3 regions of the Priestia sp. JV24 genome follow, and region 1 is predicted to be linked to each of the others. Evidence: riboswitches for the same ligand, from Rfam matches in the RefSeq annotation. Region 1 holds a riboswitch; each other region holds the start of a gene.
The links. A riboswitch is a leader RNA that binds a small molecule or an ion and turns the genes downstream of it on or off. The one in region 1 is predicted to bind cobalamin.
Positions count from the first base shown of each region.

Region 2: another riboswitch for cobalamin. It lies ahead of nikA (nickel ABC transporter substrate-binding protein); the one in region 1 lies ahead of OK414_RS15940 (cobyric acid synthase).
Region 3: another riboswitch for cobalamin. It lies ahead of OK414_RS01430 (sodium:proton antiporter); the one in region 1 lies ahead of OK414_RS15940 (cobyric acid synthase).

Region 1 is NZ_JAPCIN010000020.1:179,592-187,085, forward strand. It holds gene OK414_RS15930 (ABC transporter ATP-binding protein) at 1-656, opposite strand, end outside; gene OK414_RS15935 (FecCD family ABC transporter permease) at 653-1,711, opposite strand; gene OK414_RS15940 (cobyric acid synthase) at 1,917-3,443, opposite strand; cobalamin riboswitch at 3,535-3,715, opposite strand; gene OK414_RS15945 (YdcF family protein) at 3,863-4,426, shown strand; gene OK414_RS15950 (APC family permease) at 4,487-6,058, opposite strand; gene OK414_RS15955 (nitroreductase family protein) at 6,486-7,133, opposite strand; gene OK414_RS15960 (SDR family oxidoreductase) at 7,403-7,494, opposite strand, start outside.
Region 2 is NZ_JAPCIN010000009.1:31,626-39,119, forward strand. It holds gene OK414_RS02395 (TRM11 family SAM-dependent methyltransferase) at 1-618, opposite strand, end outside; gene OK414_RS02400 (hypothetical protein) at 879-1,037, shown strand; gene OK414_RS02405 (tautomerase family protein) at 1,204-1,593, shown strand; gene ftsZ (cell division protein FtsZ) at 1,953-2,957, shown strand; cobalamin riboswitch at 2,960-3,150, shown strand; gene nikA (nickel ABC transporter substrate-binding protein) at 3,293-4,834, shown strand; gene OK414_RS02420 (GNAT family N-acetyltransferase) at 4,906-5,433, shown strand; gene OK414_RS02425 (CitMHS family transporter) at 5,745-7,046, opposite strand; gene OK414_RS02430 (YfmQ family protein) at 7,188-7,494, opposite strand, start outside.
Region 3 is NZ_JAPCIN010000007.1:60,935-68,428, forward strand. It holds gene OK414_RS01405 (DUF418 domain-containing protein) at 1-1,114, shown strand, start outside; gene OK414_RS01410 (ABC transporter permease) at 1,150-1,833, shown strand; gene OK414_RS01415 (ATP-binding cassette domain-containing protein) at 1,835-2,767, shown strand; gene OK414_RS01420 (undecaprenyl-diphosphatase) at 2,913-3,506, shown strand; gene OK414_RS01425 (organic hydroperoxide resistance protein) at 3,659-4,078, shown strand; cobalamin riboswitch at 4,184-4,367, shown strand; gene OK414_RS01430 (sodium:proton antiporter) at 4,500-5,297, shown strand; gene OK414_RS01435 (M20 family metallopeptidase) at 5,527-6,690, shown strand; gene OK414_RS01440 (DoxX family protein) at 6,760-7,182, opposite strand; gene OK414_RS01445 (type 1 glutamine amidotransferase domain-containing protein) at 7,488-7,494, shown strand, end outside.

The DNA.
Region 1 (7,494 bases):
ACTCTTCCATCTTTCAGTAACACAGCATTATCTGCAAACAGCGAGGCGATGTTGAGATCATGCAAAATGGCCAGAACCGTTAAGCTCATTTCCTGCTGTAACGTTTTTAACAGCTGAAGCAGTTCCATCGTATGTTTTACATCTAAGTGATTCGTTGGTTCATCAAGAAGTAAGTAGTCAGGTTCTTGCGCCAGTGCTTTAGCCAGTAAAACCCGCTGTTTTTCTCCACCGCTCAGCGATTGAAAAGTATGATTTCTATAGTGCCAAACGTTTGTTAATTTCATCACGCTTTCCACCACTTCTTCATCCTGTGCTGATACAGTGCTAAACAATCCTTTTGCCTGATAAGGGTAACGTCCAAGTGAAACAATTTCTTGAACCGTAAATTCTAGCCCAATTTGATTTTCTTGCGTCATGACTGCAACTTTTTGCGCCAGCTGTTTTGGTGAATAAGCCTTCACTGACTTTCCTTCTACCTTCACTTCGCCTGATTGAATGGTTAATACATTCATAATCAAGCGAATAAGCGTTGTTTTCCCGCTTCCATTTGGTCCTAGTAAAGCGACAAAAGAACCTTTGTCTACGGTGAACGTGATGTCACGAACGGTCGGCTGCTGCCTATCGTATCCTCCTGTCACATTATATAGTTCAATCATGATATTCCTCTTTTCCGCATACGTTCTTTTACAAGGAGCAGGGTAAAGATTGGCGAACCAATTAAGGCGGTTACGACTCCAATCGGCAGTTCACGAGGTTCTAATATCGTTCGTGCCAATAAATCTGCTAAAACCAAATAACTTCCTCCAATTAAAATAGAAAGCGGCAGTACATGCTTATGATTAGCTCCCGCTACGAGACGCACTACATGGGGGATAACTAAGCCAACAAATCCAATTGCCCCAGATACTGATACCGCAGCCCCTGTTAATACGGATGCACCTATTAAAATCATTCTTTTTTTCTTCTTTACGTCTATTCCCATAAACTGAGCGGATTGATCGCCAAATGCTAAGCCGTTCAGCTCTTTTACATGTAACAACAGCATAATTGTACCAATCAAAAAGAACGGCCCTAAAATTTGAATATGAGACCATCCTCTCATTGATACGCTTCCCATTAGCCAATATAAAACCTGTCTTACATCTTCTTCGGGAGAAAGAGCCACAATTAATGAAATAAGCGCGCTCATAAAGGATGATAAAATAATCCCCGCTAAGATGATGGTTTCATTGGCCAAATTGCCGCTTGCGAGTTTCGTAATACCAAAAACTAAAAGAAGAGTAATAAAACCAGATACAATGCCGACTACAGGCAGCGTGAAGATAGACAAACCAAAAATACTCCAATGAAAATAAATTGCCATGACAGAGCCAAGGGTTGCACCTGAGGAAACCCCAATCGTATAAGGATCAGCAAGAGAGTTTCTTAATAGCCCTTGAAAGGCAGCCCCTGCTATTGAAAGCGAAGCTCCTACTAAAAATGCCACCAGTACTCTTGGAAAACGAATTTGCCAAATGATTAAATCCATGTTTTCGGGACCGTGATATAAGGATAGCCCGGTAAGGTGGCCAATAATAATTTTGATTGTATCTCCTACGGTTAACGAAACTGTACCAATAAATACGCCCATAATTACCGAAGTACATACAATAAATAAACTGACTATGTATAAAATAGATGCTTTGTTAAAAAAAATACGTTTAAAAATCAATACGTTCAGCTCCTCTAGGAAACGAGGCGTGATGTTTTATATTACATTAACCATTCATTTTCCTGTCCATAAACCATGCTTCCACCATGCATTAAGTTGGAAACAATCATCTTTTATTTGTTACGAGTGCTAGACTGTTGAACTAGGCAACGTAGAATAGCGTACTAAAGTTCTCGGCAAAAAAACAAGCGAAAGCCTCTACAAGCTATACTTTTTGTGTTTGCTCCGGGCTTTTATAGTTGTCTATTAACTGATACAGCTTTTCCATATCTACGGCTTCTCTCACATATGCTGCTGCTTTTGAAAAAGATTCCTCTTTTTGCAGGCGACTGTTGAATGTGTCCGTAATAGGCGGCAATTTTTTATGTTTACGAATTTGATTAAGCAAAGCTCTGCGCAAAGCATCATTATGAAACATATCATGAACATACGTGCCAATGACGTTGTCTTTAACCGTTCCTTCTTTTTCATGCTCTACCACTGCAAAAGCTTCCGTGGTGCTCTTAGAAATCGTCTTTCCCATATGAATTTCGTAGCCTTCAATCGAAACTCTTTCACTTTCTAGCTGGACATACCCAGCAACTCTTTCTGTTTTTTTGCTGGTTGTCATAACCGTTTCCACTGGAAGCAAGCCCAGCCCTTTAATGGATTCAATCCGAGATTCTACTGCATCAGGGTCTGTAATTGTCTCCCCTAGCATTTGATATCCTCCGCAGATGCCAATGACGTGAACGTTCGTTGTGTTCAATACTTGATTAATGGCTAGAGCCAGGCCGCTTTCTTGTAAAAACTGCGCATCTTCAATCGTATTTTTGCTTCCTGGTAAAACAATTAAATCAGGCGTACCTAATTGCGACGGCTTGGTTACAAGCCTCACGTGACAGTCTTCTTCTAAGCTTAAAGGATCGATGTCTGTAAAATTTGAGATGCGCGGGTACGAGATGACCGCAATATCAATTTCTTTTAACGGATTCACAAGCGTTGAGTAATTTCTAAGTGATAACGAATCTTCCGCATCAATTTCCACGTTGTTCATATAAGGAATAACTCCTAGAACCGGAACACCCGTGTATTCTTCAAACCACTTCAAACCTGGTTTTAAAAGTTCTAAATCTCCTCGGAATTTATTAATTAACACCCCGATAACTCTAGACTTGTGTTCATCTGGAAGCAATTGAAGAGTACCCACTAGGCTCGCGAAAACGCCACCTTTATCAATATCTCCTACTAGCACAACAGGCGCTTCTGCTATTTTTGCAACACGCATATTTACGAGTTCCCGATCGTTCAAATTGACTTCGGCAGGACTTCCAGCGCCTTCAATCACAATTCGATCATAATGATTGGCAAGCTCTTTATAAGCTTCCGTGATAACGTTCAAACCTTCATTAAAAAATTCTTGCCGATACTGAAAAGCAAACATATTACGTAGCGGTTTTCCGTGAACGACAATTTGAGATTCATGATCACGAGTTGGTTTAATTAAAATAGGGTTCATATTGGTTGTTGCTTCTACTCCAGCCGCTTCTGCTTGAATTCCTTGCGCTCTGCCAATTTCTTTTCCATCCATTGTAATGTATGAATTAAGCGCCATATTTTGCGATTTAAACGGTGCAGTTTGATAGCCGTCTTCTTTAAAAATACGGCAAAATGCTGTAGCAATCATGCTTTTTCCAGCGTCTGAGTGCGTTCCTTGAATCATAAGCGGTTTTCCTTTTTTCACTTTTCCCACTCCCTACCACATAAAAAAACCTTAACTGTAAAAGTCAAGGTTTGGTCATGCGCTCATTAACACATTGTCTTGACTTATTTCTCCCACCGAAAAATAAGGGGTTTTTAAAAGCAGGTCTCCTGGCTTATGCTTCGTTTTACTTCTGCACCCTTCCTAGTTTGACTAGTGGGTCTTTGCAGGTTCATCCACATTTACAGTAGCGGGGGCTGCACCGGATTTACACCGATTTCCCTATTATCCTCCTTAGAGGCACTTTTAAAATCATTTATTCTTTATTGTAACGAATTTTATAACCATTCACAATAACGATTTTCTTCTATTATTATATATTACTGTGTTTATACTTATTTGGGTCTCGTATGCTATAATAACAATTATTTTCCAAACATCTTATGAAATAGCTAGGAAGGTGCTCACAGTTGAAGAAAAAAATGATTTATACCTTTATTGGTTCTCTTGTTCTTTATATAGCAATTATATCTTTTTGTATGTATCAAACTGCTCACAAGCCTGTTCCGCAAAACGCAGATTATGTGCTCGTTTTAGGTTCTAAAGTAGATGGTGACCAAATGTCTCCTAGTTTAAAAGAACGAGTAAAGACGGCTTTATCTTATTTACAAGCACATCAACAAACAAAAGTTATCGTAACGGGCGGAAAAGGATCCGATGAAGCAATTTCTGAAGCAGAGGCAGCCTATCGTTTTCTGCGGAAAGAAGGAATTAAAGAGAATCGAATTATAAAAGAAAATCAGTCAACTTCTACTTTTGAGAATTTTACTTTTACTAAACAGAAAGTTGATATTCAACACAAAAAAGTCGTCCTTGTTAGCAGTGATTTTCATTTATTTCGCGCCTCTATTATTGCTAAACGTCAAGGTTTTGACGTTTATCCTTTAGGTGCAAAGACACCAAATTCAATTAAACTTCAAGCCTACTCTCGTGAGTATGCTGCTATATTAAAAACGTGGCTGTTTGATAAGTAAATAGAGTACACCCCCTATACAAGCGAAAAACACGGCATGAATTCATGCCGTGTTTTTTTATTAATCATCTGTATCGATAACTGCTTTTGGTAAACCTGTGTATTTCGCCCAGTAGAAAATACCAAGTGAAACAAGAGCAATTAAAATTAAGTCAAGCGGGTTGCTTAGCACACCTTGTCCTCCACCAAATGAACCTAGATAAGAGATAACAAGCATAATAATATAATAAGCAACTAGCCACCAAGCAGATTTAAGCTGCTGTGCAAATTTTACAACGTCAGTTGGTACGTATTTCTTAAACGCTACGTAGATAACAACCATTAGAAGCTGTGATCCTAGCAGCCAAGAAATTGTCGTCCACCCTGACCAATATACGATGTATGAACAGAAAATAAATGATACAGGAGCAATAACGCTCATGCCTTTTAATTTAAAAGGTTTTTTAAGATCTTTTGCATTTACTCTGAATGCAGCAGCTGAAATTGGCGCAATCGCATAAGACAGAATAAGTGCCACTGAACATACGTTTACTAGCGCTTCCCAAGAAGGAAATGGCAGTGTCCAGAATACGGACATTCCAAATGATAGCCATAGTGACGCACGTGGAATTCCTGTTTTCTTATCTACTTTTGAGAAACGTTTAAATAATGTTCCATTACGAGACCAAGCATAAACTAAACGAGAAGTTGTATTCATGAAGATGTTCCCGTTACCGCCTGGTGATAAAATAGCATCAAAAATAACAAGCGTTACTAACCAGCCAAGGCCTAAAATAAGTGCAATATCTTTAAATGGTAAAGAGAATTGCTCTTGAATTGTTCCCCATCCTCCTGATAGCATATCAGCCGGGATGTTACCAATGAACAATACTTGCAGTGCTGTGTAAATAATCGCTGAAAGTACAATACAGATAATGAGCGCGATTGGAATATTACGCTGCGGGTTTTTAACTTCACTGGCTACAGAAACAATAGGGTGAAGTCCTAGGTAAGCAAACATAACGCCACCTGTTGAAATGGCTGCTTGGATACCATTAAAACCAAACGGAGCAAAATCGCCAGTTGTAAAGTTAGCTGATTTAAAGTGATAAGCCAACACGACGATAATTGTAAGAGGAACCGCATATTTGAACACAGATATAATAACATTTGACTTAGCAAATGCTTTTACACTTACGTAGTTAATGATAAAAAATAGCGTTAATAACGCGAACTGAAATAACCAGCCGACTGTAGTAGGCGATTCAGAACCATGTTTAGTTAGACCAGGAAGCCAAAAAGCAACATACTGACGTACAGCCGTTACCTCGATAGCAATCAAACTAGTGTAAGCAATAATGGTAATGAATGAAATTAAGTAACCCACTAAATGACCGTGTGAGTAAACCGGATAACGGATAATTCCACCGGTACGTGGCAGCGCTGCTCCAAGTTCAGCATACACTAAACCGATAAGTAAAATAATGACTCCGCCAATCAGCCACGAAAAACTTCCGGCTGGTCCAGCCTTTGACGCTACGTTACTAACCGCAAATAACCAGGCGGAACCAAAAATAGCTCCCATCCCAATTAACGTTAGGTCAAGTAACGATATTGATTTTTTAAATTTTCCTTGATTTCCTTGATCAGACATAAAATCCTCCTTTAAAATTCCCACTCCACATATCTACGCCCTTGCGTCCGATATGGGATTCTTTACATCATCCTCCTCTTACTAAGACCTCACAAGTGGATATGTTAACAAATATTCTCTAAAAAACCAAGTTAAAAACTTTATTTTTTTGTAAAACATCGTTGAATTGCTTATGTATAGCGCATAAATTCCACAGAAGATTTGAGGACTACTCCTCCTATTTAACCGCATTTTTCTTAGGTTAAACATAAAAGAATATTCAAACTATTTATCAAAAAAAGAGGCTGAGACATAACGAAATCAACCGCTAGAAGCAGCTACTACATACGCAAAACCTACGCTTGCCATACCAATGAAAAAATCCGAACGATGAATCGTTCGGATTTTGCTTCAACTAAAATAATTTTGTCCGTACCTCTTATTTTGCTTATTTAAATACTTTTACACGTTCAGTTAGCGGTTGAAATTCTTTTTCTCCCGCAGGTGACACAGGATTACCAAATGGCATTTGGGCAATTAATTTCCATGAGCTTGGAATATTCCAAGCTGCTTTTACTTCATCGTCAATCAATGGATTGTAATGCTGTAATGTTGCTCCTAGGCCTTCGAGCTCAAGCGCTGTCCAAATCACATGCTGCAGCATGCCTGATGATTGGTTAGACCAAACCGGGAAATTTTCGCTGTAAGATGCGAACTGCTTTTGCAATCCTTCAACTACTTCTTGATCTTCAAAGAAAAGAACTGTTCCATAGCCGCTTCCGAATAAGTTCATTTTTTGATCCGTATCTGAAAAATTTTCAGCTGGAACAATTTTACGAAGCGTTTCTCTCGTAATATCCCATACTTTATCATGCTGTTCGCCAAATAAAACGACTACGCGTGCGCTTTGGGAATTAAATGCTGAAGGAGTATGTTTCACCGCAAAGTTAATAACTTCTTCAATTTTTTCTTCTGATATTTTTACATTTTTATCAATTGCATAAATAGAACGTCGGTTTTTAATCGCTTCATAAAAATCTTTTCCAACCTGTTGTTGATCACTTGATTTATCAAATAATTTATCTAAAAAACCCATTTTCCACACTCCTAATTGTTTGTTTTTTAAGCTTAAATTGCATGTTTATACCCTTCCCCCTGATAAAAGGAGATAAACAAGATATAATGAATTCTTATATCTCTAATTCGAGATATTAAACTAAAAAAATATTAATTGAAATTTAATTACTTTATGTAACTTACTTTACAATGATTATTTTGTTCTGTCAAGCAAAAATTATTATCTTTTTCTTTTCTTGATTATATGAAAAAAGACTGCTAAATACGGCAGTCTTTTTTCTTAGATGCTTAATGTTCATAAATCATCTTTCGCGTCATTCCCCCGTCTACTACGAGGTTAGCTCCTGTTACAAAATCATTTTCGACGTTTGTTAAGTACA
Region 2 (7,494 bases), on a different contig from region 1:
ATCAATGCCCATTGAAAGAGCTTCTACCAGAACTGTACCAATACCACAGCATGGATCAATCGCTTTGATTCCTTCAGGATTTGGAACGGCAATGTTAGCTACAGCTCTTGCAAGGCGGGTACTGAGTGCCGTAGAGTATTCACGCGGTTTCTTCAAATGATGCAGCCATACAGCTTCACTTTTTTGATATTTTCCAAAATACCAGCGTCCTTCAAATGGAACAATGCCAAACAAATGGTCAGGGTTATGCAAGTCTGCTTCTGCTACAAAATGCCAACCCACATCACGTTCAACAGCACGCTGACCTTTATAACTTATTTTTTGATCTTTTTCCAAGTCATTAATTTTCATAAAAATGAGTTTGAATGTTTGATCTCCAAGGTCAATATCTTCTACTTGTTTGCAAATATCCGCAAGGTCATCTGATTCATACATAATATCTAATCGCTCTTTGATAAAAGGGCTTCTGCTTGGATCAAGTTTAACGGCACTTTTTATGATAGGTTTCTCAGTTTCAATTTCAAAAAGAGAGCGTCTCTCTAATTGACATAGTGAGAGTTCCTCTTCGCTGCATGCGTATGTGTAGATATACTGAGGCAGCTGCGTATGGTTATTCAATATCGTATCATCCTTTATCGTATCTAATTATCCTTCTTCTCAAACAATAGCGAGAAAAGAAGAGAAAAGCAACGAATTTAAATATATTTGGCCGTGAATACTAAATTGAAGCGCTACATAGTCCACTTATTTGACAAAACATGCTAAAATAACTGGTGATAACCTGCATGTGCTGCTGTTTATACAAAAAAACTGGATCAAGGTTTCTCAAAAATCATTTACACACTGCTGACATTTTGATGAATAGGAGAGGCTACGTGATGTCTAAAAGTGATCATGAAAAGCAACAGATGAGTCGGGCTGATATGAAAAAACAAGCTAAAACATCCTCGCAAAACCTTGTGATGAACGTACTCATTGCCATTGTATCTGTATGTATTTTAGCTCTTATTATAAATATTTTTGTACTAATGAAATGAGCCGTTATGCTGCTCATTTCTTTTTATTCGGTTCAGCTTTCATTGAAGAGTTTGAGCGCTCTTTCACTAGAGAGCACATTTGGAATAGCATATCTTTTTTTACAAATGATAGTTGTGATATGATAAAGCAATAATATATTAGACAAAAAGCTGGAGGTTACTTAGTATGCCATTACTTAGATTTGATGTAATAGAAGGAAGAGATGAAAAAGAGTTAAAAGCATTACTAGACGCTACTCACCGAGCGATACTAGAAGCCTTTGGCGTCCCAGAACGCGACCGTTATCAAATTGTACATCAGCATCCTGCTCATGAAATGATTATTGAAGATACAGGTCTTGGCTTTGAGAGAAGCAAGGATTTGGTTATTATAAGTGTAACGAGTAAACAGCGAACAGAAGAGCAAAAACAAGCTCTTTACAAATTAATTGTAAAAGAGCTGGGAGAAAGCTGCGGTATTCAGCCAAACGACATTATGATTTCAATTGTTGAGAACGGTAATGCTGACTGGAGCTTTGGCATGGGAGAAGCTCAATTCTTAACTGGGAAATTATAAAACGGTTTATTATCTAGAGAAGCCCTTATTTCTAAGGGCTTTTTCTCATTTTGTCTATAAAAATATTATTCTCTTAGTCACATCTTACTCAAAATTAAATACAGACATCTGTCAAATGAATGATACAATAAGCTTATATGCCGTTTTGAGTAGAAAAACCAAAAAAGAGTTCGGCGTACTAACTGCAGAACAACAATAATTTTACATAAAGATGTAAAGATTTAAAGGTTAAAAGAGAAATGTATAAAATCTGTAAAACAAAAGAACAGTTACGCCTTAAATATAGTAGTAAAAGGTTCTTCACGTGTTTTTTCGGATAATAAGAGAAAGTAATTTTGATCATTGAGGAGGAACTTAGAATGTTTGGATTTGATGCAGATGTATCGCCATTAGTGCGAATTAAAGTAATTGGAGTCGGCGGTGGAGGAAATAACACCGTTAACCGTATGATTGAACATGGTGTACAAGGGGTAGAATTTATCGCCGTTAATACAGATGCTCAGGCGCTTAACTTATCTAAAGCAGATGTGAAAATGCAGATTGGTGCGGCCTTAACGCGAGGATTAGGTGCAGGAGCTAATCCAGAAGTGGGAAGAGAAGCAGCCGAAGAAAGCAGAGAACAAATTCAAGAAGTACTGCAAGGCGCAGATATGGTATTCGTAACAGCTGGCATGGGCGGAGGAACCGGTACTGGAGCAGCTCCGGTTATTGCCCAAATTGCCCGTGAACTAAATGCTTTAACAATTGGAGTAGTCACTCGCCCGTTCAAGTTTGAAGGAAATAAACGTACGAAGCAAGCAGTAGGTGGTATTACTGCGATGAATGAATCGGTAGATACCCTTATTGTGATTCCAAACGACCGCTTGCTTGAAATTGTCGATAAAAAGACGCCTATGCTTGAAGCATTCCGTGAAGCAGATAATGTTCTTCGCCAAGGTATTCAAGGTATTTCAGATTTAATCGCTGTTCCGGGGCTGATTAACCTTGATTTTGCTGATGTAAAAACAATCATGTCTAATCAAGGATTTGCGCTTATGGGTATCGGACGAGCTTCCGGATCAGACCGGGCAATTGAAGCAGCGAAAAAAGCGATTTCTAGTCCGCTGCTAGACGCATCGATTGATGGAGCAAGAGGCGTGCTGTTGAACATTACAAGCGGCAGCAGCCTGAGTCTTTACGAAGTACAGGAAGCAGCAGATATTGTCACGTCGGCTTCTGATCAGGACTTAAATATGATTTTTGGATCCGTGATTAATGAAGATTTAAAGGACGAAATGATGGTAACCGTTATTGCCACTGGATTTGATGATGAAGATGTTTCACCATCAGCTTCTACTTCTAGAGTTTCAAGAGCACGCTACTAAATTAAATAACCAGCTTTTATGGTGGCAATTGTTTTTCAATTGCCTTAAAAGGGAATCCGGTGCAAATCCGGAGCGGTCCCGCCACTGTAACAAGGAGCCTTATGCCAAAAAGCCACTGTCTATTTAGAGACGGGAAGGCGGTATAAGGCAATGACTTGAAGCCAGGAGACCTGCCATAAATCGCAGCACACAATAACCTACGAGGATAGGGAGGTGTTTTGGCAGAACCAAAAATAGGATAAACAAGGAATACGTTTATCTGAATTTGTTGTGAAGACAAGCACTTCTTTTTAGAAGTGCTTTTTTGTGTATTAAAATAGAAGGTGGAAAAAGCAATGATAAATAATAAAAAACTCGTATCTATGATATTTCTTGTGTTACTTTGCCTCACTGCTTGCGCTCCTAATGAAGAGAGCATAAGTATAAAAGAAAGAAAGAAAACGGATAAAAGTGTGACGTTTTTATTTAATTTTACATCTGCAACGCTTGATCCTCATACGGATGATAATTATACAGCAGTTCGTGCGGGAGTAGGGGAGACGCTTGTTAAAATCAGCAATGATTTAAAAATAAAGCCCTGGCTTGCTGAAAAGTGGAAAACGGAAGATAACGGTCTTACGTGGACATTTACGATAAGAAAGAATATTACGTTTCAAAATGGTAAAGCGCTAGATGCAAGTGCCGTTAAGTCTTCTCTTCAAAGAACGATAGATCAAAGTTATGCGATGAAAAACGCTTTAAATATTAAAGAAATGAAAGCGAACGGTCATGCGCTGACAATTACATTAAAAGAACCAATGCCTAAATTTCCTTCTGAGTTAGTGCATCCAAACACAGCTATTATAGATATTGATGTTTCTAATATAGCTAAGAAGCCTATTGGCACAGGTCCATTTCAAGTTTTGACTTTCGATCAAGGAAATCAAGTGAAGTTAGAAAGATATGAACATTATTGGAATGGGAAAGTAAAATTGAAAAATGCGATCTTTGCATTTAACGAAGATGCTAATGCGCGAGTTGCGGCTCTTCAGTCCGGAACAGCCGATATTATTTATCGCCCGCCTTTAGAAAGTTTGGGCACTTTACAAACAGATCCGTCTTTTAAGGTAAGTGGAGTACCTAGTGTGCGTACACATTTATTACTTTATAATCAAACCAATGACGCATTAAAAGACGAAAATGTAAGAAAAGCTATCGATACCTTACTGAACCGAAAAGAAATTGTCAGCAGCATCATGAACAATCAAGCGGCAGCAGCTCGAGGTCCATTTTTACCCCAATTTCCTTTTGCTGATAATAATGCTAATGAGCAAAGAGGTATGCCATCTGCTAAAAAATATTTAGAGAAAGCAGGCTATCAAATTAAAAATGGCAAAACAATCAAAAATGGAAAGCCATTATCGCTCTCTCTTGTCACATACAGCTCTCTGCCGGAACTTCCTTTGATTGCTCAGCTTATACAGTCTAATGCGAAAGAGTTAGGAATTACTATTAAGATTCATCTCGTTGAGGACAGCGATGAATATGTAATGGCAAAAGACGATTGGGATTTAGCACTGTACAGTCTTATCACTGCACCTAGAGGAGATGCAAGCTATTATTTAAGTACGAACTATTTGCCGGGCGGTGGTTTAAATGCCAGCCGGATTGATAATGATAAGCTAACAAAAATGATTCATCAGTTAAATTTAACCATAGATGACGCAAAGCGAGATCAGTTAGCTAAGCAAGCAACCGCTTTGATTAATGAGGAAATGCTGACATCATCGATTGTACATCCAAACATTGTTGTTGCTTATAATCAAAAAGTGAAAAACTGGACCACAAATCCAAGCGAGTATTATATGCTGACTCAGCATTTAGACGTAACGCTATAGTCAATATTGTGTTGTTCCTATAGGAAAAAGAGAAAGTATACAATGATAGATAAAAGGATGTGACAGTAAACGTGCAAGAAGTACAAATGTATCAAATTAAAGAAGTAACAGAAAAGGATGCTGAAGTGAGTCAGTTTGTCATGAATATGCGGAATGAGCTATTTCCTATGATGGAAAAAAATCAGCTTCCTGTGGATTTGCTTCATTTTAATGAATATTATGTTCAAGCGAAAGGCGCTGCTTTTTTTGCAGCTGTCACGGAAAATCAACAAGTAATTGGAACAATGGGTTTATACGCTTACGATGGAAGGTTTCATGCATTAAAAAAGCGATATGAACATAAAACTGCAGCCGAGATTGTAAAATGCTATGTCGATCCAGCATACCGGCGTCTAGGCATTGGACAGCAGCTGTTAAAAGCAGTGGAACAATTTGCTCAAAGTCATTTTTATGACACGTTGTATCTGCATACTCATCCTTTTTTACCGGGGGCTATTCCATTCTGGACTTCACAAGATTTTATCGAAAGGCTTGCTGAACAGGATGAGCCATGGAATACGCTGCACATGGACAGAAAAATACAACCGGTCGTAATGTAACGATATTATACAGTAATTACCATAGAATCTAGATAAGAGCTCATGCTATAATGAGCGTACTTACATTTATAGCCTGTAGGGCAAGTCCTTACAGAAAAAAACCACGTTTCGAATTGGCTGAAACGTGGTTTTTTTCTATGAAAAACAAATAACAAAATATTTTTAAAAATATCTATGAAATCGCTTTCAAAATAATGAAATATATTATATAATTACTAGTGTTGTGTTGTACTTTGTTAGTGTTAAATCAATATCCTACATGTGTGAGCCGATTGCCTTATGGTAGTCGGCTTCCTTTTTTATGATAGAGTCTAAAGGGAAATAGCATTCGTTAAAATGGCTGTAATTGTCATCACAATAGTTGTCCCAAAGGCCCACTTGAAAAGAAACTTTTGATGCTCCCCGAAATCTACTTCAACCAGCCCAATCAGAATGAAAGTAGCGGGTACTAAAGGAGATAGGGGAAACCCAGTTGTGGAATGTCCCAATAAAGCTGCTCGTCCTATTTCTACAGGGTCTACACCAAAATTAGCTGCTGTATGGCTAATAACAGGTAAAATGCCAAAGTAATAAGCATCAGGTGAAAATACAAAGCTGAGAGGAAGGCTCGTTATTGCTACAACTAAGGGAAGGTGAGATCCCAGCCATTCAGGAGTGAGGCTGACAATGGTATTAGCCATGGCATCCATCATTTTTGTTTCTGTAAAAACGCCTGTAAAGATTCCGGCTGCAAAAACCAACGTACTAACCATTACAAAGCTGTTTGCATGACTTAAGATTCTTTCCTGCTGTTCTTTTGGGTGAGGAAAATTAACAAATAAAGCAATGGCAAAAGCAATAGCAAATAAAATAGGAATAGGGAGTATGTCTACGACCAAGAGAGTCATTAAGCACAGTGTCAATAAGGCATTAAACCAAAAGAGTCTAGGTGGCTTCCCAGGGGTTTCATGAACTGAAAGCTGTTCAGCAAAAGCCATTGATGAACCTTTTAAATGAATGGTGCCTAAGCGCGCTTTCTCTCTCTTTCCGAGTAAGTATGCTGAAAATAAAGTCCACATCAATCCCGCTGCCATAGCTGGAATAAGAGGGTTAAATAGATCTGATACTTCTAATTGCAAACTTGCTGCGGCTCTTACGAGAGGACCTCCCCAAGGAATCATATTCATAACACCTGCGCTTAAACTAATAACACAAGCCAGTATTAGTCGGTTCATTCCCAGTTTTGTGTACAAAGGAAGCAAGGCGGAAACTGTAATTAAAAATGTAGAAGAGCCGTCTCCGTCCAAGCCAACAAGCATTGTAATAACGGCAGTTGCCATTACGACTTTTAAAGGATCGCCTTTCACAATGTTTAGGATACGAGAAATCATAGGATCAAATAAACCGACGTCAATCATTAGTCCAAAATATAAAATAGCAAAAACGATCATAATGGCCGTAGGAGCTACTTTTAAAATACCCTTCATCATCATATCGCCCATATCGGCACTAAAACCTCCAATTATACCAAAGAGGATAGCGACAAAAATAAAAGCAACAACCACGGACAAGCGTTTACTAATGACAAGAAATAGAAAAGTCGCAATCATTCCAAACCCTAACAAAGAAAGCATTATCCATCACCTCTTAAAAAGTTAGAAAATTATATTAATTTATATTATAGCACTAGATTTAATGTTAAAGTTTGGTATTTTTAAATAAGATAGCTTCAAACTAAAACTAAAACTAAAAAAGCCGCCTTATAGGCGACTGGTTTAAGCTAGGTCAGCTGTTATGGACTGCTTTTGAAGGTGATCAGACAGCAGGCTGTAAGCAATAATTTTGTTTTTATACTGTTTTACGACATCGACATGATCATCATAACTGTATACGCATAATCGAACATCTTTTTTTCCTTTTTTCGTATCGATAACCAGTGGAGTTTCACTGTCTTCTAGGTGCTTATAATAGTCCTTATTTCCTTCATGGACATAATATTGTTTTAAAAATGTTGCTTTATTAAAATAATCAATCACTTGCATTTTATTTTTGCCTTCTAAATGTTTCCCATCAACTGTGACA
Region 3 (7,494 bases), on a different contig from region 1:
TTACGGAAAGGATATGATTCATCTCTTCTCGCTATCACCAAGTGATTCAGCAGCCTATGTCTTTTTAAAAGTCGCGGTAGAGGAAAGTTTTATGCCGATTTTCACCTTTTTATTTGGCTATTCAATGGTGAAGATGAAAGAAAGCTTAGAAAGAAGGAAGCTAGGCGTAAAAAGGCATTTCTTTCGCCGTTTTCTTCTGCTTCTAGGGTTTGGCTTACTGCATGGAGTGTTTTTATGGGAAGGAGATATTCTTACGTTTTACGGAATGATGGGAGTATTTTTACTACTTTTCTTTTTAAAGCGTAAAGCCAAAACACTTTTGGTGTGGGTATCGATTTTGCTGGTCCTTACAGGAGCAGCCGGATACGGTTCATTAAACGATAATATGTATCTTCTTAGCGATAAACAAACGCTTACGACATATGTAAAAGATACGATTCATGTGTATGGAAGTGGAACTTATGAACAGATTAAAGACCACCGCAACAATGTTGATCCGATGAATATAACAGGATATAAATTTGCTTTTGCCTTCTTGTTTACGCCATTTATAATGGGCGCTTTGTTTTTATTTGGTATGTATGCAGGAAAGAAAAAGTGGTTTTACGATGTTTCAGCTAATCAAAAACAGTATGGCCGTTGGGCAGCCGCGCTGATTCCGCTTGGCTTGCTGTTAAAAGGGACTATGTACGTATGGCCAGATGCTAATTGGGCTGGTTCTACACATATGTTAGGTGGAAGTCTTCTATCTCTTGGTTATATTGCAGGCTTTGCTTGGTTATATGCAAAATACGAGAAGTCATTTTTGATAAAGGCTTTTGAAAGTGTAGGCAGGATATCGCTTAGTAATTATTTAATGCAAACGGTCATATGCACGACGATTTTTTACGGTTATGGATTAGGTTATTTCGGAAAGCTCGGCATGATTGCAGGGATTTTTGTCTGTATAGGTATTTACGGAATTCAGCTTATCGGCAGCTATATGTACGTACAAAAATTTCAAACTGGACCGGTGGAGAAGCTACTGCGTATATGGACAAATTTTTCTTGGAGTGGAAAGCCCAAAGAAAAAAAAGCTTTACCGGCGGAAGTAAATCATCCTTTTGTTGGATGATAGCAGTCAAACTTATTTAAAAGGAGATTTTGGAAATGTGGGCTATTAGTTTAAAAGAGTTTCAAAGCTTATTTAAAAGTATTAAATCAATTATCGTTATCTTAATCGTATGCGGTGCTTCCTATGGAATAGCCCATATAGTTAGTCAACTTGGAGGTCAACTGACGAGTGCACAGATTCAAGATGGAGCCAACGGGGGAATTTTGGTGATGCTTCTCGGGTTCGGACCTTTATTTATTTCAAGTCTTTCTCATAATGTTATTAATCAAGAAATTAAGACAAGAACAGCAAGGTTTTTAGTTACCAAAACATCAAGAGAGCGTATTGTACTAGGGAAATTCTTAGGTATTTGCTGTTTCTGGCTTGTTTGTATCTCTATTTCATTTCTACTGATTGCGTTTATTTCGCATCATTTTTCTTTTTATATATTTTTAGAGTGCCTGCTATTCACCGTTTGTATCATTTCATTTGTTTTAATGCTTTCAGCTTTAATGCCAAGCCCAACTCATACTATGTTTTTATCAATTATTTTATCGTTTGTTCTACCGGTACTGAGCGTGTGGAGCATATTTTCATCAAAAGCGTACATTGCATGGTTTAAGTATGTGACACCCTACTACTATTTAAAGCTGGAGAAAGGGTATCTAACAGTTCTTCTTATTTTTGCAGCACTTTGTTTATGTACGGCACTTTGGAGTTTTAAAAGGAGAGAAGTATAATATGTATGCTATTGAAACAAGTAAATTAACTAAAAAATATGGATCTAAAACAGTTGTTAACGGTATTAATTTACAGGTATCACAAGGGGAAATTTACGGATTTTTAGGAAGAAACGGAGCAGGAAAGTCTACATTTATTAATATGCTTACCGGCGTTTCATTTCCTTCAGCAGGAGAATTTACGCTGCTGGGACAGAGTGATATTGATTTAGAGCTTCAGAAGAAAATAGGTGTGCTTCCTGACTATGCTAACTTTTATGATGAGATGACAGCGCTCAATCATTTGCGCTATTTTTTAAAGGTAAACGGCCATCGTTTTTCGAAAGAATACTGTAGTAATGTACTGAAGAAAGTAGGACTAGAAGGACATGAGCATCAGAAAGTTGGAAAGTTTTCATTTGGAATGAAAAAGAAGTTAGGAATTGCTCAAGCAATTGTAGCAGACCCAGATCTTATCTTTTTAGATGAACCAACTTCTGGAGTAGACGTTGAATCTGCTCTCCACATTCATGAACTAATAAGAGAACTCCAAAATCAAGGCAAGACAATTTTTATGACGTCTCATAATTTAAATGAAGTTGAGAAGATTTGTACACGTGTAGCGATTATGAAAAATGGGGTCATTTTAATAGAAGGTACAATGGAAGAGCTGCGCTTTCAATATCAAGCGAAAAAAACGGTGATGATCAAACATGATCCTTATCCAAACAGTCACAAAGAATACATTCAACAGTTTTTCCGTACGTTGAGTCCCGAAGTTGAATACCATCACATGTACACAAAAGTGATGCTTCAAAAAGAAAGAAATATTCCTCTTATTATTCGCGAATTGATTCAATGCGGCATCGACATTTATCAAGTTCACGTCGAAGAACCTTCTTTAGAAGAGATCTTTTTGCAAAAAAATATTGTGGATCACTCACAGGTGAGTTAATAGGCGAAAGGCGTTGATTTACTACTGAGCTTGAGTACATTATTTATAAATACCAGTTAGGAAGCTTCTGACAAAAACATGTTCATTTTCTCAAGAAACTGATAAGATAGCTAATGACATTTAAAAATAAGAAAGGATTTCGATTATGTTATCAGCTATTAATTCAGTAGATTATACCATCTTCCACGCGGTGAATCAGTATGCCTCACACGTAAAGCCTCTAGATTCGCTGATGGTATTCTTTGCAGATTATGCCCAGTATGTACTTATCGTTTTACTCGGCTTGTTTTTACTTATTAATAAAAACGGCAGCCGTGTTGTAGCATTTCAAGCTTTGTGTGCTTGTGCAACAGGAGTCATTATCAATAAAGTGATTAGTTTATTTGCTTATCGAGATCGTCCGTTTATCTCTCACCACGTGAATCAGCTCATTGATCACGCCGCGAATTCTTCATTTCCAAGCGATCATGCTACATCTGCATTAGTTATCACTTTTACCATTTGGCTGCATTTCAAACGCTCAGGACGCATGTGGGTTATAATAGGTGCACTTATTGCATTTTCACGCGTATGGGTTGGCGTTCACTATCCATTCGATGTGTTAACAGGAGCTATTTTAGGATGCGTGCTGGCGCTGTTTATTCATTATGTTATTTTTAATACGAAAATCATGAGAGCTATTACCAATCTGTCTATTTTTCGAAAATCAGCTTATGACAGGCAGTCTCAATATTATTAAGAAAAAGTCGCACATATGCGGCTTTTTTTATTGGGAAATTTTTAATGTATTTAATACTTGTTTTTTAAAATTAAATTGTGTACAATTAAATCACAGAAACGATAAATGAAAAACTTTTAATACAATTACTAAAAAAGAGGAGAGATTTATACATGAAAGCTTTATATGAAACAACAGTTGTTAACACAGGTGGAAGAACAGGAGAAGTTCACTCTTTAGATAACATCTTTAACTTAGACGTGGCAACACCGCCAGCGCTTGGTGGAGAAGCAACAACAGCAACAAACCCAGAGCAGCTATTTGCAGCTGGATACAGTGCTTGTTTCAACAGCGCGTTAGAATTTATGTTGAAAAAACATAACGTAGAAATCAAAAGAAGTGAAGTGAAAGCTACTGTTCAGCTGCTTCCTGATAAAGCTGATCAAGGAGTAAAAATTGGAGTAGCGCTTGAAGCTCATATCGAAGGCTTAGATTTAGAAACAGCTAAAAAATATGTAGACCTAGCCCATTCATACTGCCCGTATTCAAAAGCAATCAGCGGTAACGTAGACGTAATGGTAGAAGTAGTTTAATTGCTTTAAAAAGCCCTGCTAAGCATGTAAAGTTTAGCAGGGCTTTTCTATTTGAATTTTCTCTATTCATTTGTAAGCGGTACTAGTATAATGAAGAAGAAAATGAATTATTCGCACAGTTTAGGTGCTCTTACATAGCGTAAGAGGTAACAGGGAATCGAGTGCAAATCTCGAGCGGTCCAGCCACTGTAAGCAGGGAGTTTTCTATCTTATCGTCACTCAAAACGGGGAAGGCGGTAGAAAATGATGATCTCAAGCCAGGAGACCTACCTATTCTGTACACTTGACTCTTCTAGGAAAGAGGCGGTGTATCAAGGTACGCAGTGAGCAATTGCTGTTTATTTTCATATGCCGACACATCCTCAATTTCTATAGAATTGAGGCTTTTTTACGTTTTATTTTAAAAAAAGGAGTGTAGGAAATGGAAGGTTTATCAGTTTTTTTACTTGTCTTTTTATTAGGAATCAGGCACGGATTGGATGCAGATCACTTAGCTTTTATTGATGGCCAGACTCGATATAATTGGCGAATGGGCAGCCGTTTTGCCCCGTGGGTCGGAACGCTGTTTTCACTAGGTCACGGAGGAATGGTGGCCGTCACGGCCGGGATGCTGGGCGTGATGATGAAGAATTTTACGTTTCCATCGTATTTCGATCATTTTGCATCTTGGGTATCCATTATCTCTCTCTTTCTAATCGGGACATTAAACACATATCATTTGCTTCGAACCAAAAATAAAGAGGAAGAGTTTCAGCTGAGCGGGTTAAAAGGGAAGTTTATTCCGAAAATCGCAAAAGGAACAACGAATCCTTTTTTAATTATTCTTGTAGGAGCATTGTTCGCTTTAGCAGCCGAAACGGTCAGTCAAACGGCCGTGTGGTCTCTAGCTGTAGGGAACGCAGGCAAGTATACGCCGCTTTTGTTGGGACTAGTGTTTATGTTTGGTATGATGCTAACAGATACAATCGATTCATTGATTGTACATAAAATGGTGAATGAATCGAGTAAATTTGGACAATCTGCTTCTCGCTTGATGGGCTGGGTTATTGTTGTCCTCGCGTATGGTGTGTCGTTCTATTTAGCATTCACTTTCTTTAACCCATGGGCCGAAGTAAACTTTGAAATGGTTGGCATTATTCTGTTTGTTTTTTTAGTGTCTATGTTTGTTTTTGTGAGTGTGAAGTCAAAAGGGAAAAATATTAAAATAAATGTCAATTAGTCAAACGAAAGCTTTAATCTGTTGAAGATTGAAGCTTTTTTGTATGAATTTGTTGAAGTTTATGGCTATTTTCGGTCGGTTATGAATAAGTTAAAGTATTATCTGTATTTAAAGGATGGAAAATTGTCTGAAAACCATTATAATTAAGGATAATTTAAGATCGTTATGTGAAACGTAGAACATAGTTATACGTACGATAAATAAAAGCATTTAATGCAAGCAGCAGGGGTTGTTTGGAGGAGGAATTGATTTGAGTCAGGTAATGGTAGAACAAAGTGTATTTAGTTATTTAAAAGAACACGAACAAGAGATGCTTGAAGATTTAGTCGGATTTGTGAAAAAAGAATCACCGTCCTACAGCAAAGAGCTAGTAGATCAGTGTGGAATGTATTTAACGCAGCTATTTCAAAAGCGTTTAGGGGTAGGGTACGAAATCATAGAAGAAAAAGAAGTAGGAAACCATTTGAAATTTACGATTGGAGAAGGAGAAAAGCAGCTTTTAATTATCGGTCACTTTGACACGGTATGGGAAAAGGGAAGGCTGAGTCTAAGAACAGAGGGAAACAAGCTGTACGGTCCGGGAATTTTAGACATGAAAGGCGGCATTGTCCAATCTATATGGGCGATTAAAGCGATTCAAGAGCTTGGCTTATCGCTCGATAAAAAAATTGTGTTTTTCTGCAATTCGGATGAAGAGATTGGGTCAATTTCTTCTAAAAAATACATTGAAGAAGAAGCACAAAGAAGTGAAGCAGTGCTAGTAGCGGAACCGGCGGTGGCGGGTTCAGGTGCGTTAAAAACGTCGCGCAAAGGAGCGGGGATTTTCACCGTAAAAGTATGGGGACGAGCAGCACACGCGGGTAATCACCACAAAGAAGGAATCAATGCGATTGAAGAGCTGGCGCGCCAAGTGATTTTTCTGCAGAGCTTAACTGATTATGAAAAAGGTACAACGGTAAACGTTGGGACGTTTACCGGCGGCAGCGGTACAAATGTAGTGCCGGAATATGCAGAAGCGCACGTGGATTTACGTGTTTCTACAGAAGAAGAAGCAAAACGCATGACGGATATTATTTTGAATTTAACACCCATTTTAAAAGGGATTAAGCTCGAAGTAACGGGAGGTATGAATCGTCCTCCGATGGTCAAGTCTAAACAAACGGAAGAGCTATTTGAATGCGCTCAGTCAATCGCGGCGAAACTGGGTATGAAATTGGAAGAAGCAGCTGTGGGCGGGGGAAGTGATGGCAATTTTACAGCGGCCATTGGCGTTCCCACGTTGGATGGATTAGGAGCATGCGGAAAAGGAATACATGCGGAATATGAACATATTCAAATTGATACGTTGTCCGAGCGTTCTTCTTTATTTGCGAATTTGCTGCTGCAAATATAAAAAAAGCCCGCCTCAAACGGCGGGGACTAATCTCAAAGCTTATATTGGGAGAGTATAAGCGTTCTTTTTTTATTTACTGCTTTCTTCTTGAAGAGAAAAGGCAGTTTCTTTCTTTTTGAATACCACTGCATCAAGAGCAAGGAACTGGCTTCCTGCAAGAAATAAGTGAGCAGACATGGCAATTAAGGCAATATCAAACTCAAACCCGCCAACAAATCCGCTTTTAAGCTTGGCTGTAAAAATGGCGCCAAGCATAACTGCCACAAATAAAGCAGATACGACTCTTGTTGCTAGGCCAAGAATAATAAGAATCCCACCTACGAGTTCAATGGTTGCAACAATATATGCCATGAAACCAGGGATTCCTAAGCTATCGAAGAACCCTACTGTATTTTCAATCCCGCCTTGCCATTTTTGAAAGCCGTGTACTAAAAATGTAAAACCTAATACTAAACGAATAATAAGTGAACCAATTTCGACGTTTTTATTCAATTTACTTCCTCCTTTAAGTGTATTTGAAAAACACTACATTATGTAGTGTAAAAGCCCGAAAAAAGAAATGTAGCAATTAAATCAGAAAGTCTTTCTTATTTGGATAATTTTACAACATTATGAACATCACACTACAAATTGTAGTGTGATGTTTGTCCTCAGTCAAGTGAAAATATAAAATTAGACCATTTGGCATACGAAAATTTTCTGAAGAGCACTTGAAAAATCCTTTAATTATGTACAATTTAGTCCCTTATTTTCAATCTTATTCTCCAACATGCTATACTGATGGCGGAGGTGTGACGATGCGTT